Herpetosiphon gulosus: one gene and its partner. The protein of the gene in region 1 binds, or shares a complex with, the protein of each later gene. Links are inferred from orthologs where the notes say so. Each region holds a gene or a part of one and is shown in the gene's direction. Other genes may lie near its edges.

Region 1 (4,496 bases):
GCAGTGGGAGAGGAGTTGGGGGTGAGGGAACGTTAAAACCTACCCTTGTAAGCTGATCTCGATGGGGTATTGGATATTTAGGCCGACCAACCCCAGCCAACTCCATCGGGCTTGGCCGCAGCCGTAGGTAGCGTGCGGGTCAAACGCCAAACTTGGCGTGTGGTTGGATCACGAATTTGAAAAAGTGCTTGAGTTTCAGTCTGATCGATCAACAAATATTCGAGGTTTAAATTGGATGGCGGCGTATTGAGCCAATGCGTAATCTCTTGGATATAGCGTTGGGGCTGCTGTTTAAAAAATTGATCACCCTCGCTAAACCCAAGGGTTACCGCAGTTTGATCAAGCTCCATCATAATTGCACTATTGAGCATGTCGGCAATTTCGTTGGCAGTGCTTTCCTCACGATTCGTTCGAATACACACATATTCGGCCAAATCGAACGGCTCGCTGTGTTGTTCAAGAGGGTGCAATGGAAACGTAGCCAAGGGGAATCCAAGTTGATCAGGGTGGAGGGGTTCCGAGACGGCAGTACATGGTTGCGAATCCGTCGCAGCGATCACCAGCCAGTGGTCGCGGGTCGGATGATGTAACAACATACGTCGTTGCATAAAGACTCCTCTACGCATCGTTGAGAAAGGAGAATCAAAGTATACAGCATATTTCTCGAAATGCGTACTCTATTATAGCCCAAGTTGTAAAAATAATTAATACACTGTTATGTATATAGCCTGATAGATTAAAATCGTTTTAGTTATGGGTAAGGGTTTTGCTTCAGCGCCAATTGATATACGATTCATTGAATTTAATAGCAAGAATTGGCGCTTAAATAAGAAAATAGCGTGTTATTGCACGCTATTTTCAAATATTCATTTCAGTATTTGATTATTGTGTTACTACATCACGGCGTAAGCTAATCATTTCGTGTAATAAAGTGAAACCAGCGCGTTCATATACTTTAAGCGCACTTGGATTATCATGATCGACGACTAATTCCAGCTCTTGAATTGTTTCTACACTGAAAATCCATGCTAAACAATACTGCATAATCTTGATTGCAATTCCTCGGCCACGCGCAGCAGGCGTTACGCCCACAAATTCAATGCCAGCTTCGGCAAACTCTGGTTGGCGTTCGGCATAAATGTAGCCAAGTAATTGCTCAGTATCACGCACAATAAAAACTTGGCGATCATGATTGATCCGTTCGAGAATTTGACTACCGCTGTAGTAGGTTTGGGGAAATAGTTGATCATGCAATTCGCAGAAGGCCGCATGTAATTCGGCGGGCAATATCTCAACATCACTAGCAGTTACATGTTCAGTTAATTGTGAACGTTTGTAACTTAAAATTGCATGGGTATTGCGCTGGTAAAATTGCTGGTGAGCAGCCCAATCACGCACAAATTGATTTTGCAAATTGCAAAAAATATCGATCATGGTGACATGCGCTTGGAGTTCTGGCAATAATTCGGCTAGGAGCGCATCGGCTAGCTCAAAGCGATGTTCGTCTAAGGCAATTGGCCCCCACAAAAAAGCGCGGCCTGTATCGGAAATTTGCTCCAAGCCAATCAAGCCGATTAACTGATCAGCTTCGAAGGCCAAGGCAAACTGCTGCTCGATGGGAAATTCAAGCTCACGCCATGTTTGAGCGATTTGATCAGCTTGTGGGCCGGCAAACCCCAAATGGGTGCTAGGGTCGTGTTGAAATTGGGCCATAAAGGCGGCGGCTTGGTCAATTTGTGTTGCTTGCATGCGGCTAATCGTTGGCATCTATTTACCTCACATTCAGTTATTTGGTACTGAGTTATTTTCTTGGTATCATGGCTCAAATAGATCAATCGTTGGATGGATTGGAGCGTACAGCGGTGGGAGCATGGAATATCATCGGAAATGAGTGGGCGGTCGAATTATTGCGCTTGGCAATTGCCCGTAATTCAGCTAGCCATGCCTATTTGCTGACCGGATTGCCGAATATTGGCAAATCAACCCTCGCCCTACATATGGCTCAAGCGCTCAACTGTGAAGCCAACAATAGTGATGTTTGTGGCAACTGTCGCGCTTGCAAGCGGATTGCTAAGGGTAATTTCCCCGATGTGCGGATTGTGGGCTTAGCTGAACAGGCCGCCCAACAAAAAGCTAGCGAAAGCATCAAAACTCGTTTGGGCATCGATACCGTGCGCGAATGGCAGGCTGATATTGCGCTGCGACCTTACGAAGGGCGACGGCGGGTATTTATTATGCATGATGCCGAAACCATGACCGAACAAGCCGCCAATGCCTTGCTCAAAACCCTCGAAGAACCACCACCATTTGCCACCTTGATTTTGGTGGCTAATAGTGCTGGCGATTTGTTGCCAACGATCACCTCGCGTTGTCATGTGCTCAAATTGCGCCCAGTGCCACGCCAACAAGTGACCCAAGCATTAATCGAACGCTGGCAGATTGCTCCCGATGATGCGGCGATTGTGGCCGCATGGAGTGCAGGCCGGATCGGCTGGGCCGCCACGGTGGCTCAATCGCCCGACCTATTGCAAGCTCGCGCCGAGCAACTTGAGAGTTTGATTGAGTTGCCAAGCAAGCCGTTGCTTGAGCGTTTCAAATGGGCCGAAAGCTGGAGCAAGGCCAATCGCGAGCGTGATGAGCTGTTTGCGATGCTCGAATTGTGGCAAGTTTGGTGGCGCGATGTGCTACTGACCGCCGCTGGCACTCAGCAAGGCCTGATTAATATCGATCGAATCGAAGATTTACAGGCGTTGGCGCGTTTGCCATTAGCTGCGATTCATAAAACACTCAAGGGCATTAATGATGCAGTCACCCAAATTCGCGAGAATGTTAGCCCGCAATTGGCCCTAGAGGGCGTGTTGCTCAATTTGGCTGGGGCGAAGTAGGAACGTTGGGGATCGGTTGTTGGGGGTTGGGGATGAGGTTGATGTTAAACCGCGAAGAACGCGAAGATCGCGAAGCTGGGGCTATAGGCTATAGATGTAATGGTTCATTGGGTTAATAATTAATTATACCGTGCCCTCACCCCCAGCCCCTCTCCCACGGCGGCGGGCGAGGGGAGCACGCCTGGAGCGGTTCCCCCTCGCCTCGCGTGCGGGCGAGGGGGTCAGGGGGTGAGGGCATGCTGGCCGTTGTTCATGCGATAAACCATTACATATAGGCTATAGATGGACGACCCTGGAATTATCAAGCATCGTTCCGATAGCCTAGCGCCTTCAGCCTTTAGCCATTAATCCTCTGCGCCGCTGCGTTAAAACCTGCACTCATTCCTGACCCCTAATCTTCTCGCTCTTCATCCTTCATCCCTCGGCTTTGTTGTCATCCCTCTGCCTTAAGTTGTGAAGTTTTTCCTTAAGTTTAGACGTGGGCTGGTATTCTATAGACAGGTTCGCGATGGCGTGCAGGGGGTTCACAGAAAACCCGACATCGCGAAGCATTGGAGGAATCAGTATTATGAACGCACCAGCCTATGTACGCAATCAAGAACTCAAACGTTGGGTCGAAGAAATGGTTGCCTTGTGCAAGCCCGACGATGTGTATTGGTGTGATGGTTCTGACGAAGAATATGCATTGATGTGTGGGCGCTTGGTTGAGTCTGGAACCTTCGTTCCATTGAATCCCGAATTACGCCCCAATAGTTACTTAGCTCGTTCAAATCCTTCCGACGTGGCTCGGGTCGAAGATCGAACCTTTATTTGTAGCTTGAGCAAAGGCGATGCAGGCCCAACCAATAACTGGATGCATCCCAAGGAAATGAAGGAAAAACTGAACGGCTTGTTCGATGGCTCAATGCGTGGTCGCACCATGTACGTCGTTCCATTCAGCATGGGACCACTTGGCTCGCCAATCGCCCACATTGGGGTTGAATTGACCGACTCGCCCTATGTTGTGGTCAATATGAAGATTATGACCCGCATGAGCAGTGATGTCTATGCGGTGCTGGGCGAAACAGGTCACTTTATTCCTTGTTTGCACTCGGTTGGTGCACCACTGCAACCAGGCCAAGCCGATGTTTCGTGGCCGTGTAACGAAAAAGAAAAATATATCGTGCACTTCCCCGAAGAACGCTCGATTTGGTCGTATGGTAGTGGTTATGGTGGCAATGCCTTGCTTGGCAAGAAATGCTTCGCCCTGCGGATTGCCTCGAATATGGCTCGCGACGAAGGCTGGTTGGCCGAACATATGTTGGTACTTGGGGTTGAATCGCCAGTTGGTGAAAAAACTTATGTGGCTGCTGCCTTCCCAAGTGCTTGTGGCAAAACCAACTTTGCAATGCTGATTCCACCAACCGCAATGGATGGTTGGAAGGTAACCACGGTCGGCGATGATATTGCTTGGATTAAACCTGGCAAAGATGGCAAATTGTATGCAATCAATCCAGAAAGCGGCTACTTTGGCGTAGCTCCAGGCACGTCTGAGGAAACCAATCCAAACGCCATGGCCGCCTTGAGCAAAAATACAATCTTTACCAACGTTGCGCTCACGCCTGAAGGTGA
Region 2 (3,918 bases), on another replicon or contig:
CGGTGATTGTACCAATCGTTGTGCGCGATCATCTCACCACCAAAGTTTTTGCGCTAAGGCCATTAATCGGCACATTTGTGATTGCGATTAACGCCAATACGATTGAATTTCGTTTGTTTTGCCGAGCGGTGCGCTATCGCAACCGCTTCGTTGGCGATGCCAAAACTGGCGAGTGGTTGGCTCCAGGCGAATATGTTGAAGAACATCACTTAGGTTCAGTCCAAGTCGATGTATCGCAACCCGAGCTAGCAGTCAAACAGCTTTTTGCGCAAGCCATGCCCCAAATTCCCCAGATTTTGCAATGGACTCAACGTGCTGCTAAAGCCCAACACCAGTATCGGTGGTATCAAGTTGGCCGAGGTTTGGCCTTCAATCTGGCCGTGCTGGGCTATATCGTGGCGTTATTGCTGATTTTATTGGGCAGTTTGGTGACCATGGCCAGTGCCTTTCCTTGATTGGTAAAGAACATAGAACAAAGCGCATAGAACATATGGGTCAGGATTCAGATATTAGGGGGTTGAGAGGATAAGGCTATTGGCTATCGGAATATAGTTCGTGGAATTCGTGCAATTCGTGGATTCAATCCAGTCTCTGATCGCTATGTTCTTTGTTCGATGCGCTATGTTCTAATCGGTGAGCATGCTATAATTGAGACTGATGTTTCAAAAGGGTTGAGTATAGATGTCGTCGCAAGCGTTATATCGAAAATGGCGGTCGCAGACCTTCGATGATTTGGTGGGCCAAAGCCATATTGTGCAAGCCTTGCGCAATGCCATTGCCGCCAATCGCATTGGCCATGCCTATTTATTTACTGGGCCGCGCGGGGTTGGCAAAACCAGTGCCGCACGGATTCTTTCCAAGGCGGTCAATTGTGAGCAAAACGATCCGCGTTTGCGGCCTTGTGGCGAGTGCAGCACCTGTCGCGCAATAGCCGAGGGTCGCGCTGTTGACGTGATTGAGATGGACGCTGCCTCGCATACCAGCGTTGATGATGCCCGCGAAATCATCGAAAAAGTCCAATTTCGCCCAACCCAATTTCGCAAAAAAGTTTATGTGATTGACGAAGTGCATATGTTGAGCACCGCTGCCTTCAATGCGTTGCTCAAAACCCTCGAAGAACCACCCGACCATGCTATGTTTATTTTAGCAACAACTGAATTTCATAAAGTGCCAGCGACGATTCTTTCACGCTGTCAGCGCTTTGTGTTCAATCGTCATACGATCGCCAACACGATTGCCCACCTCGAATGGGTCGCTGGCGAAGAAGGCGTTTTCCTTGAGCCTGGCGTGGCTGAGGCGGTGGCACGGGCGGCAACTGGCTCGATGCGCGATGCCATGAGCATTCTCGACCAGTTGATGGGCTATGGCGAACCGCAAATTCCCTTGAGTCGGGTGCAAAGTTTACTGGGGGCAACTGCCTCTCACGAGGTGGAAACCTTGGTAGCCGCCTTTGCCGCCGAAGATGTAGCCGCAGCATTAAGCGTGATCAACACGATTGCCGATCAAGGCGCTGATTTACGTCAGTTTACCCGCGATGTGGTGAGCTATTTACGAGGCCTGATGTTGCTTAAATCGGGTGGAGCCGCCGATTTGCTTGATGTTGGTCACGACGTTTTGGCTACGATGCAAAGCCATAGCCAACAGCTTGCCTTGGCGGCGATTTTGGCTTGGCTCAAAATTTTCAGCAGCCTCGATCATCAATTGCGTACCACGCCCTATGGTCAATTGCCCTTGGAAATGGCGGTCGTTGAAGCCTTGGTTGTGCCAGTACCAGTGGCGGTGACAGCACCCAGCCCAGTTCGTGGTACGGTGGCTCCAGCACCACGCCCGACTCCAGCCGTTGCACCACGCCCAGCCGAGCCAGCGCCAGTTCAACGTCAAACCCCAGCACCAAATGTTGTTGCTCCGCGCCAAGCTGAGCCAACAATTGTTGAGCAACCACCACCAGTTGTTGAACCAATCCCAGTGCCAGTTGCCGCCGTAGCAGTCCAACCAATGCCCGAAGCCGAGCAACATATCGTCTTGGCTGAATCGGAAATTTTGCTGGCTGAGGTTGAGGCGGTTTGGTTGCAAGTGATCGAAGATCTCAAGCCCTACAATCCGCGCTTGCAAGCGGTGCTCAAAAGCTGCGAACCATTGGCGCTCGAAGATAATACCTTGCTGATCGGCACGCCTTCGCCATTTCATACCAAACAACTCGACGACCAAACCCAACGGCGTTTGATCGAAGATTTACTGGCCAAAGCCGTGAATCGACAGATTTTTGTACGTGGCGAAGAAGCCAACCGCGATCAGCAAAATCGTGCCCGTGATGCTCGTCGCCAGCGCGAAGAGATCATGAAAGATCATGTGGTCAAGGCTGCCCGCAATATTTTCGATGCCCGCATTGTCGGGGTACAAGAGGATGGCAGCTGAACCAAGCCTACTTTGACATTTAGATTGAATTTCTTATACTTGCACTGCTTTAGGCTAGCACTATTCAACAAAGGAGTTTCATAATGGATCGCAAAATGCTCAATCAATTGCAACAAATGCAAAAGAAGTTGATGCAAGCTCAAGAAGATTTGGGCAAAACCTTGGTCGAAGGCAGCGCTGGCGGCGGCGTAATCGAAGTTAAGATGAACGGCCACCGCGAAATTCTCAGCATCGTTATCGCTCCAGAAGCGGTTGACCCCAACGAAATTGAAATGCTGCAAGACTTGCTGATGCTGGCAATTAACGATGCCTCAAAGAAGGCCGAAGAGCTTTCAAACGCCAAAATGGGGCCACTCACTGGCGGCTTGAATATTCCTGGCTTATTCTAAACGACTGTTTACCCCGACTCAGGGTGGTCGTGCGACCGCCCTGTTTTAACTTAACTGTGGAGCGTGTATTGTGGCATTTGGGTACGATACGATTACACCAGAACCAGTCGCAAAACTAATCGATGAATTTAATCGCTTGCCTGGAATTGGGCCAAAATCGGCCTCGCGCCTGGTTTTTTACCTGCTCCGCGCTAAACGTGAGCAATCTGAGCGCTTGGCCAACGCCATTATGGCCATGAAAGATAGCACGATCTTTTGTAATCGCTGCTTTAACATTACCGTCGAAGACCCTTGCCCAATTTGCACGAATGCCAATCGCAATGAGCGCCAAGTCTGTGTGGTCGAGGAGCCGCTCGATGTGGTGGCATTAGAGCGCACGGGTGAATTCAAAGGGCTGTATCATGTGCTGCACGGGGCAATCTCGCCAGTCGAAGGTATCAATCCTGAAGATTTGCGCATTCGTGAGTTGTTGGCTCGCTTGCGGGTTGAGCCAATCGAAGAAGTGATTCTCTCGACCAATCCCAATCTTGAGGGCGATGCAACGGCGGCCTATCTGGCACGCGAGATTATCCCCTTGGGCATTCGGGTAACGCGCTTGGCGCGGGGCTTGCCGATGGGCAGCGATCTCGAATATGCCGATGAAGTAACCTTGGGGCGAGCATTGCAAGGTCGTCGCGAAATGTAAGCCTGCCTTGCAGAGCGGGCGCGGTGTGGTATGATAGCTCAAACATCAGAACTCACTGCACAGTTTGTTGATAAGGAGCCACTATGGGGATGAAAGACATTTTGGCCAGCGCGATTGAAACCGTACCCGGTGTGAAATTGGCCGGAGTCGTGGGCACAGACGGGCTGGGCGTTGAAATGCTCCTCAACGATGTTGATGCAAACTTTAGCAAAGATATTGCTGAAGTGGAGCTGGGTGGCCTTGCTGCCGCCGCTGCGGGAGCCGCCTCGCGCTTAAAGGCTGGCCAGGTCCGTGATGTCGCGGTTGAGACCGATAATGCCACCTACTTGGCATCGCAAATCATCCCCGGCTACTTTGCTGTGTTGGCCGTCAATGGCGGTGGCAATCTTGGCCGCGCCCGCTTTGCGCTCAAACAATTGGTGGTTAAGC

What was found. Proteins that work in one complex are often made in the same cells at the same time.
Region 2: the proteins of holB (region 1) and dnaX are in contact, whole or in part, in a cryo-EM structure (PDB 8GIZ), measured with the Escherichia coli proteins. The link is inferred for Herpetosiphon gulosus from one-to-one orthologs.

Annotation. Positions count from the first base shown.
Region 1 is NZ_BAABRU010000005.1:111,551-116,046, forward strand. The notes cover bases 1,036-3,851. They hold holB (DNA polymerase III subunit delta'), read left to right. Parts: upstream 1,036-1,817; coding sequence 1,818-2,885; downstream 2,886-3,851. Other genes in these bases: ABEB26_RS08135 (GNAT family N-acetyltransferase), read right to left, coding at 1,036-1,749; ABEB26_RS08145 (phosphoenolpyruvate carboxykinase (GTP)), read left to right, coding at 3,454-3,851. Also shown: ABEB26_RS08130 (hypothetical protein), read right to left, coding at 78-608; more of ABEB26_RS08135, read right to left, coding at 883-1,035; more of ABEB26_RS08145, read left to right, coding at 3,852-4,496. UniProt on the Escherichia coli protein: Part of the beta sliding clamp loading complex, which hydrolyzes ATP to load the beta clamp onto primed DNA to form the DNA replication pre-initiation complex.
Region 2 is NZ_BAABRU010000002.1:113,223-117,140, reverse strand. Bases 115-3,048 are described here. They hold dnaX (DNA polymerase III subunit gamma/tau), read left to right. Parts: upstream 115-681; coding sequence 682-2,415; downstream 2,416-3,048. Other genes in these bases: recR (recombination mediator RecR), read left to right, coding at 2,875-3,048; ABEB26_RS02550 (YbaB/EbfC family nucleoid-associated protein), read left to right, coding at 2,496-2,804; ABEB26_RS02560 (hypothetical protein), read left to right, coding at 115-455. Also shown: more of ABEB26_RS02560, read left to right, coding at 1-114; more of recR, read left to right, coding at 3,049-3,489; ABEB26_RS02540 (roadblock/LC7 domain-containing protein), read left to right, coding at 3,573-3,918. UniProt on the Escherichia coli protein: Part of the beta sliding clamp loading complex, which hydrolyzes ATP to load the beta clamp onto primed DNA to form the DNA replication pre-initiation complex.